2 regions of the Variovorax sp. 01T432 genome follow, and region 2 is predicted to be linked to the other one. Evidence: predicted binding sites of a transcription regulator. Region 2 holds the regulator's gene; the other holds the start of a gene.
The links. The regulator LexA, encoded in region 2, represses DNA repair genes until DNA is damaged. The targets are predictions, from matches to a motif close to ACTGTATNNNNATACAGT.

Region 1 (4,487 bases), on a different contig from region 2:
AGGAAGCGCTTCTGGGTGCCGATCGAGTCGTTGAGCTTGCTCAGCAGGTCGTTGACCGACAGCACCAGCGGCACCACCTCGAGCGGCACGGAGGATTCATCGAGCGGGCTCAGGTCTCCGGGCCGGCGTTCGCGGATGCGCGCTTCCACCACCGACAAGGGCTTGATGCCGCGCACCAGCGCAAGCCAGATGAGGAGCACGGCCAGCGGAAGGATCGCGAACTGGGGCAGCAGCACGCCCTTGATGATTTCAGTCGCGAGCACGGATTGCTTGTCGCGCGTCTCTGCCACTTGGAGCAGCGCGGGTGGCGCTTCGGGCGTGGCGCCATCGAGCCAGAGGGCGGCGATGCGAACGGGCTTGCCGTGGACCATGCCGTTGCGCAGGTAGACCACGCCGGGTACCGGCACATCGTCGGTGCCGGGATAGGGCAACTCCCGTTCACCGTCGGCCAGTGCGCCTTGACTATCGAGCAGCTGATAGAACATCTGGTCTGAACCATCGGTGCGCAGGACTTCACGCGCTACTGGCGCCAGTTCCAGGCGGCCAGGGCCCCCCTTCAAGTCCACCGACTTCGCCAGTGTCTGGATGTTGTATTCGAGTGCGCGATCGTAGGGGGCGTTGGCAATGCCTTGCGCCACCAGCCAGGTCACGCCGATGCTGACCGGCACCAGCAGCAGGAGCGGCGTGAGCATCCAATCCAGGATCTCGCCGAAGAGTGAACGCTGTGCGCGCTGAAAGAGCTTCAAGTGAGGGTGCCCCCTGGTTTGCCTTGGGGCGGCCCGGCGGCGGCCGCGAAGGCGCGCATCCGCGACGGCAACATTCAGGCCTGGATCTTCTCGAGGCAGTAACCCAACCCGCGCACGGTGGCGATGCGCACCGGGCCCTTCTCGATCTTCTTGCGCAGGCGGTGGATGTAGACCTCGATCGCGTTCAGGCTCACTTCCTCGCCCCATTCGCACAGCCGCTCGACCAACTGGTCCTTGCTCACCAGGCGCCCGGCGCGCTGCAACAGCACTTCGAGCAAGCCCAACTCGCGCGCCGACAGCTCGATCATCTTGCCGTCGATGGTGGCGACCCGCCCGGCCTGGTCATAGACCAGGGGGCCGTGCTTGATCGCATTGCTGGTTCCGCCCATGCCGCGCCGCGTGAGCGCGCGCACGCGCGCCTCGAGTTCCTGCAGCGAGAAGGGCTTGGCCATGTAGTCGTCGGCGCCGTAGTCCAGGCCCTTGACGCGTTCCTCGACGCTGTCCGCCGCGGTCAGCACCAGTACCGGCAGTTGCGAGCCGCGCGCGCGCAGCCGCTTCAGGATTTCGAGGCCATGCATCTTCGGCAGGCCGAGGTCCAGGATGAGCAGGTCGAATTCGCTGTTGGTCATCAGCGCGGCATCGGCCTGGGAACCCGTCGCCACGTGGTCCACCGCCGCGCCGGAAGTGCGCAGACTGCGCAGCAGGGCATCGGCGAGCACCTGGTCATCTTCCGCAATCAGTATCCGCATGCCGAGCCTCCGAACATTGTGTTCCCTCTCTTCTTCGGCCGGATTCTAGGCCGCTGCATACGCTTCGAGTCCGATCGTTACCACGGTGGCGATCTCGTCGCCGACGCTGGCGCGAAACTCTTTTTCCGCCTGGGTCACGGCCTTCTGAAAGGCCCCGAGCCAGGCCAGTCCGTCGGCGGTGAAGAGCACGCGCCGCGCGCGCGCATCGAGCGGATCGGGGCCGCGCGTGACCAGCCCCCAGGCCTCGCACTGGTCGACCAGCTTGCCCATGGCTTGCTTGGTCATGCCGGCGCGCTCGGCCAGTTCCGTGAGCCGGGAACCCTCGCGTGCGAGATGGCGCGTGATGTGCACGTGCGCGGCGCTGACCTGCGCGCGCGCCGCGAGGTTGGAAAGCGCGAGCGGCACGTCGGCGTCATGGGCCATTAAGGCCAGCACCCGCTCGTCGAAGCGGCGCATGGCGTGGCCCAGCAGGCGACCCAGGTGCGTCTGGCGCCAGGCATCGTGGTCGATGTGGAAGTCGGAGGCTGTCATGGCGCTTCGATAGTAAGGCAAGCTGACCAAAAAATGGGTTTACTCCGACCCATCAGCCCCTACACTACTGTTCAAGCATCCAGCCTGTAATTAAAAGCAGCGGGATGAATCGAATCCAACCCGTTGATATTCAAGGAGATTTCCACATGGACGCAGTCGTCAAGGGCACCAGCATCGCAGGCGCTAACACCGAAAAGGCCAAGGCTCTGCAAGCCGCCCTGGCCCAGATCGAAAAGCAGTTCGGCAAGGGCACGATCATGCGGCTGGGCGAAGGCGAGGCGCTGGAGGACATCCAGGTGGTCTCCACCGGTTCGCTGGGCCTGGACATCGCGCTCGGCGTCGGCGGCCTGCCGCGCGGCCGCGTGATCGAAATCTACGGCCCCGAATCCTCGGGCAAGACCACGCTCACGCTGCAAGTCATCGCCGAGATGCAGCGCCAGGCCGGCACCTGCGCCTTCGTCGATGCCGAGCATGCGCTCGACGTGCAATACGCGCAGAAGCTCGGCGTGAACCTGTCCGACCTGCTCATCAGCCAGCCGGACACCGGCGAGCAGGCACTCGAGATCGTCGATTCGCTGGTGCGTTCCGGCGCGGTCGACCTGATCGTCATCGACTCGGTCGCCGCGCTCACGCCCAAGGCCGAAATCGAAGGCGAAATGGGCGACTCGCTCCCCGGGCTGCAGGCGCGCCTGATGAGCCAGGCGCTGCGCAAGCTGACCGCCACCATCAAGAAGACCAACTGCATGGTCATCTTCATCAACCAGATCCGCATGAAGATTGGCGTGATGTTCGGCTCGCCCGAAACCACCACCGGCGGCAATGCGCTGAAGTTCTACGCCTCGGTGCGCCTGGACATCCGCCGCATCGGCACCATCAAGAAGGGCGACGAGGCGATCGGCAACGAGACCAAGGTCAAGGTGGTCAAGAACAAGGTCTCGCCACCCTTCAAGACGGCCGAGTTCGACATCCTGTTCGGCGAGGGCATCAGCCGCGAGGGCGAGATCATCGACATGGGCGTGACCGCCAAGATCGTCGACAAGTCGGGCGCCTGGTACGCCTACAACGGCGAGAAGATCGGGCAGGGCCGCGACAACGCGCGCGAGTTCCTGCGCGAGAACCCGACGCTCTCGCGCGAGATCGAGAACAAGGTGCGCGAATCGCTGGGCATTCCGCTGCTCGCGGAAGCTGCCGACGTCACGCCCGAGAAATAAGCAAGAGCAGGGGAAGTGGCTTTTGCAGGGCCATCGCTCAAGGGCCGCGCACTGCGCCTCTTGAGCCAGCGCGAGCATTCGCGTGTCGAACTCGAGCGCAAGCTCGCGAAATACGAAGAGGAAGCCGGCACGCTGGCCCGCGCGCTGGACGAGCTGGCCGCCAAGGATTTCATCAGCGAGGCGAGGGTGGTGCAGTCGGTGTTGCACCAGCGCGCCTCACGACATGGCGCGGCGCGCGTGCGGCAGGAACTGCTGCACAAGGGGATTGCACCCGACGCTGTCGCCGAGGCGGTCGCGGGCCTGCAGGAGAGCGAGTTCGACCGCGCACGCGAGGTCTGGAAGCGGCGCTTCGGCGAAGTGCCGCGGGACGCCGCGGAACGCGCGAAGCAAACGCGCTTCCTGCTGGCACGAGGGTTCGCTGGCGCGGTCGTTGCCAGGGTGCTTCGGTACGACCCTGACGAATGAACAGGCGGCCTGAGGCCCGATCGGCTCAGAGCCGGAGCATCAGCTTGAGGTTCTGCACCGCGGCGCCGCTGGCGCCCTTGCCCAGGTTGTCGAGGCGGGCGATGACGACCGCATGGCGGTGGTCTTCGTTGGGAAACACGCGGATCTCGAGTTCGTTGGTGTCGTTCAGGCCGAGCGCGTCGATTTTGCCGTCCGCACTGGGGGGCAGCACCTTCACGAACTTCTCCGGCGTGTTGCTCTTCGCGTAGTGGGCCGCCAGCGCTTCATGCAGGTCGCTGGCCCGGGGCCGCCCGGGCAGGTCGTCCAGGTGCAACGGCAGATTGACCAGCATGCCCTGCTTGAAGTTGCCGACCGAGGGAATGAACACGGGCCGGCGGGTGAGGCCCGTGTATTTCATGATTTCCGGGATGTGCTTGTGCTTGAGGCCCAGCGCATAGGTCTCGAAGAGGGGCGCTTCGCCCTTCTCGTAGGCCTCGATCATGGTGCGACCGCCGCCCGAATAGCCGCTGACCGAAGGCAGGGCGATGGGGTAGTCGGCCGGCAGCAGCCCGGCGTCGACCAAGGGGCGGACCATGGCAATCGCGCCGGTGGCGTAGCAGCCGGGATTGGCCACGCGCTCGGCCCTGGCCACGGCTTCCTTCTGGCCCGCCACGAGTTCGGGGAAGCCGAACACCCAGCCCGCCGCGGTGCGATGGGCCGTCGAGGCGTCGATGATCTTGGGGCGGCGGCCTTCGAGCTGGTCGATCAGCGCGACGGACTCGCGCGCGGCGTCGTCATGCAGGCAC
Region 2 (4,487 bases):
CGCATCGTCGACGCCTGCCATGCGCACGGCGTCGACGCCCTGCTCACCCGCGCCGACCACCCCAGTGGCAGCGATCGGCTGGCGGAAGCCTGCACACAGCTGGGGCTTGCCGACGAGGCGATCGTCGTGAACGTTCAAGGCGACGAGCCGCTGATCGATCCAGGCCTGATCGATGCCGTTGCGCACACGCTTGCGTCGCATCCCGATGCCGCCATGAGCACCGCTGCGCACGCCATCGATTCGCTCGACGATTTCGTCAATCCGAACGTCGTGAAGACCGTGCTCGACGCGCAGGGCAACGCGCTCTACTTCAGCCGCGCGCCGATCCCCTGGTGGCGCGACGGCTTCGCAAAGGCCGGGGTGACGGTCCTGCCCGTGGCTCCCCCGGCGCTGAGGCACATCGGCATCTACGGCTATCGCGCCGCCTTCGTGCGTCAGTTTCCAGACATGCCTGCGGCACCCGTCGAGAGCACTGAAGCCCTGGAGCAACTTCGCGCGCTATGGCATGGACACCGCATCGCCGTCCACGTCAGCGCGCATGCACCGGGGCCGGGCGTGGACACACCGGAAGACCTGGCGCGTGTCCGCGCGCTCTTCGCAGCCCCGTAGCCCGCGCCCCAGCACGGGCGTAATTCTTTCGAGGGCCGCGTGCTATCCTCGATGCAACTCCGCCCTGTGAGCCTCCGTGGCGAGCAAGACGCGACAGAAATCAAAGAAACGTCCGAGGACACCATGAGACTGATATTGTTGGGCGCCCCCGGGGCAGGCAAGGGAACGCAGGCGGCCTTCATTTGCCGCAAGTACGGCATTCCTCAAATCTCGACCGGTGACATGCTGCGCGCCGCCGTCAAGGCCGGCACGCCTCTGGGCCTCCAGGCGCAGGCCGTCATGGCGTCGGGCGCGCTGGTGAGCGACGACCTGATCATCAATCTCGTGAAGGAGCGCATCGCGCTGGCGGATTGCGCTCAGGGCTTTCTCTTCGATGGCTTCCCACGCACCATTCCACAGGCCGAGGCCATGCGTACGGCGGGCGTGAAGCTCGACTATGTGCTTGAGATCGATGTCCCCTTTGCGGACATCATCGACCGCATGAGCGGACGCCGTTCGCATCCCGCATCCGGCCGCATCTATCACGTCAAGTTCAATCCGCCCAAGACCGAAGGCAAGGATGACCTGACGGGCGAGGACCTGATCCAGCGCGAGGACGACAAGGAAGAAACCGTCCGCAAGCGGTTGGAGGTCTATAGCCAGCAGACACGTCCGTTGGTCGACTACTACGCCGACTGGGCCAAGGCCGAACCCGCCGCGGCACCGAAATACCGCGCCATCAGCGGCGTCGGAACCGTCGAGGACATCACACAGCGCGCGCTCGCGGCCTTGAGCAGCTGAACCTCCAAACCGCCGGGCCGGACAGGCGCGGCGATGCGCTCGACAGAGGCTCAGTTGGGCGCCGCGCCGGGCAGGAGATCCAGCATCAGTGAAATGCGCGCCTTCACAGGCGTCAACGAGCCGGCATCGCGCAAGCCGTCGCCTGGTCGGGCCAGGATGCGGCCCTCCGCACATCGAGTGGCTCGCAAGATGGCGACGCCTTCAGCCTGCGCACGAAGGGCCGCGGCCTCCAGTGCGTGATGCAGCGTGCCGTTCCCGGTGGCCGCCAGCACAAGACCCTGCACGGGGTCGACCGCGCCAGCCTTGCGCTCGCGCACCAGAGCATCGACGATGTCGCCACGCGCTTCCGCATGGCTCATCAGGATCTCCACGCGGGGCCACTGGACCGCCGCGCCTTTCATCCGGTCGAACAACTCGCGCGCCGCCGCGGATGGCCCACCCGGCCAGTTCCTGAGCCGGCGCACCGTCCCTTCCTCGACGTACCCCACCGGTCCCGAATCTCCCGAATCGAACGCATCAAGCCGGTAGGTATGGACCTTCCGGACGTCGAATGCGCTGTGCACCGTGCCCGCGCAAACGGCGACCACGCCGCCACCGTCCGGCATGGCGGCCACCACGATCGCGTCACGCAGGTTCTGTGGCCCGTCGGGGGCGAGCGCCGTCGAGGGGCGCATCGCGCAGGTCAGGACCACGGGCTTGGAGGGCGCGAGCACAGACTGCAGGAAGAAGGCCGTCTCCTCGAGCGTGTCGGTGCCGTGCGTGATGACGATGCCCGCCACTGCGGGCTCCGCAAGCCAGTGCGCACAGCGCATTGCCAGTTCGCGCCAGATGCCGAAGCTCATGTCCTTGCTGTCGACCTGGGCCACCTGTTCGGCGAACAAGGTGATGCCTTCGCGCGCATCAATGGATCCGAGCAGGTCCGCCACGCCTACCTCACCCGCCGTATAGCCGATGTTGTCGCCTGCGCTTCTTGCCCGGCCGGCGATGGTCCCGCCCGTGCCGAGGACGACCACGCGGCGCTTGCCATCTGAATTGGTTTCGGCCATCGCTTGCCAACTTTCGAAAACTGGTTAAAAATACAGCTACTGGTTATCCAACCAGTATCCGCCAGGAGCCATTCATGCAGTTCTCCGTCAAGCTTACCGCCCGCCAGCAGCAGATTCTGGATCTGATCCAAAGCGCAATCGCACGCACAGGCGCTCCGCCCACCCGTGCTGAGATCGCTTCCGAACTGGGCTTCAAGTCCGCCAATGCGGCCGAAGAGCACCTGCAGGCCCTGGCTCGCAAGGGCGTCATCGAACTCGTCAGCGGCACCTCGCGCGGCATCCGACTCAAGGGCGACGCGCTGCGCTCCATCAACGAATCGCGCAACAACCAGTTCTCCCTTTCACTGCCCGGCATGGCCCAGCTTGCGCTGCCGCTCATCGGACGCGTGGCGGCAGGCTCCCCCATCCTTGCCCAGGAGCATGTCGACCAGACCTACTACGTCGAGAACACCTTGTTCCAGCGGCAACCAGACTACCTTCTCAAGGTGCGCGGCATGTCCATGCGGGACGCCGGCATCATGGACGGCGACCTGCTTGCAGTTCAGGCCACCAAGGAAGCTCGCAACGGCCAGATCGTTGTCGCGCGCCTGGGCGACGAGGTCACGGTGAAGCGGTTGAAGCGCAACAAGCAAGTCATCGAACTGCATGCCGAGAACCCGGACTATCCCACCATCGTGGTCCAGCCTGGCGAACCCTTCGAAATCGAAGGCCTCGCCGTCGGCTTGATTCGCAACACGATGCTGATGTGAGCAACTGAATAACCCGGCCGCGACAGGTGGCGGGCGTATGGCCGAGGGCCATCACCCTGTCGAGGCCGATGAGAGCAATCCTGCCTGTGTTCAACCTCTGACCTTTCTGGAGTTCACATGGGAATCGCCCTACTCAGCATCGCTGACTTGTTCATGCCACTGCACGCCCTGGCCAGCCGATTGATTCCGGCGCGCCGTTCACGCCGGGAAGACTCGGCGGGCCTTCGCTACGTCGGTGTCCGCCCAAGCTGCGCGGCTCGGCCGAGCGTGGCCACCGAAGGCAAGATGCAGCGAATCTCCAGACCCTTGCGGGTGGTGCGCACCGTCGATGCGCAGCACCCTGGTCAAAGGGCCGGCCGCGTGGTGATTTCGGGTCGGATGGCGGATGTCTGCGCCGAACTTGACAGGCTCGTCGCGTTGGAAGCCGCGAACGCAGCACCTCGTTCTACCCCGCTGCACTGAAGCTGGCCAGGCCCCTGCGCTGCACTTCAGCGCTGCGCCGACACAGCATGTCGATCGTGCGAGGCACAATGGCACGCCATGAACATTGTGATCCTCGACGACTATCAGGATGCGGTGCGCAAATTGCGCTGCGCATCCAAGCTCGACGCGTATGCGGCGAAGGTCTACACCAACACGGTCAAGGGCATCGGGCAACTGTCGGTGCGCCTCAAGGACGCTGACGTGATCGTGCTGATCCGTGAACGTACCCAGATCTCCCGGCAGCTGATCGAGAAGCTCCCGAAGCTCAAGCTCATTTCTCAGACGGGCCGGGTCGGTGGTCACGTCGATGTTCTTGCTTGCACTGAGCATGGCGTGGCGGTGGCGGAAGGCACAGGCTCGCCGTTGGCGCCCGCGGAACTGACCTGGGCCCTGATCATGGCCGCCATGCGCCGCTTGCCGCAGTACATCAGCAATCTCAAGCACGGGGCATGGCAGCAATCGGGCCTCAAATCCGCTTCCATGCCCCCCAACTTCGGTCTCGGCTCGGTGCTCAAGGGCAAGACGCTCTGCATCTGGGGCTATGGCCGTATCGGTCAACTCGTCGCACGCTACGGGCAGGCCTTCGGCATGCAAGTCGTGATCTGGGGCCGCGAGGAGAGCTGCGCCAAGGCTAGGTCCGACGGCCTTCAGGTGGCGCCGAACCGGGAAGCCTTCTTCATGGCGGCGGACGTGCTGTCTGTCCACCTGCGGCTGACGGAGGAGACTCGTGGCCTGGTCACGCTCGAGGATCTCTCCCGCATGAAGCCCACCTCGCTCTTCGTCAATACATCGCGTGCCGAACTTGTCGAACAGGACGCTC

Region 1: the regulator LexA is predicted to act here: its motif matches at 2,093-2,110, upstream of recA (recombinase RecA).

Annotation. Positions count from the first base shown of each region.
Region 1 is NZ_JBFTPS010000030.1:73,442-77,928, forward strand. Features, by position in the region: gene AC1DNF_RS21825 (sensor histidine kinase N-terminal domain-containing protein) at 1-746, opposite strand, end outside; gene AC1DNF_RS21830 (response regulator) at 821-1,495, opposite strand; gene AC1DNF_RS21835 (MarR family winged helix-turn-helix transcriptional regulator) at 1,541-2,026, opposite strand; gene recA (recombinase RecA) at 2,173-3,237, shown strand; gene recX (recombination regulator RecX) at 3,253-3,702, shown strand; gene argC (N-acetyl-gamma-glutamyl-phosphate reductase) at 3,728-4,487, opposite strand, start outside.
Region 2 is NZ_JBFTPS010000009.1:44,705-49,191, forward strand. Features, by position in the region: gene kdsB (3-deoxy-manno-octulosonate cytidylyltransferase) at 1-609, shown strand, start outside; gene adk (adenylate kinase) at 733-1,389, shown strand; gene AC1DNF_RS09685 (asparaginase) at 1,440-2,435, opposite strand; gene lexA (transcriptional repressor LexA) at 2,510-3,184, shown strand; gene AC1DNF_RS09695 (hypothetical protein) at 3,302-3,646, shown strand; gene AC1DNF_RS09700 (D-2-hydroxyacid dehydrogenase family protein) at 3,725-4,487, shown strand, end outside.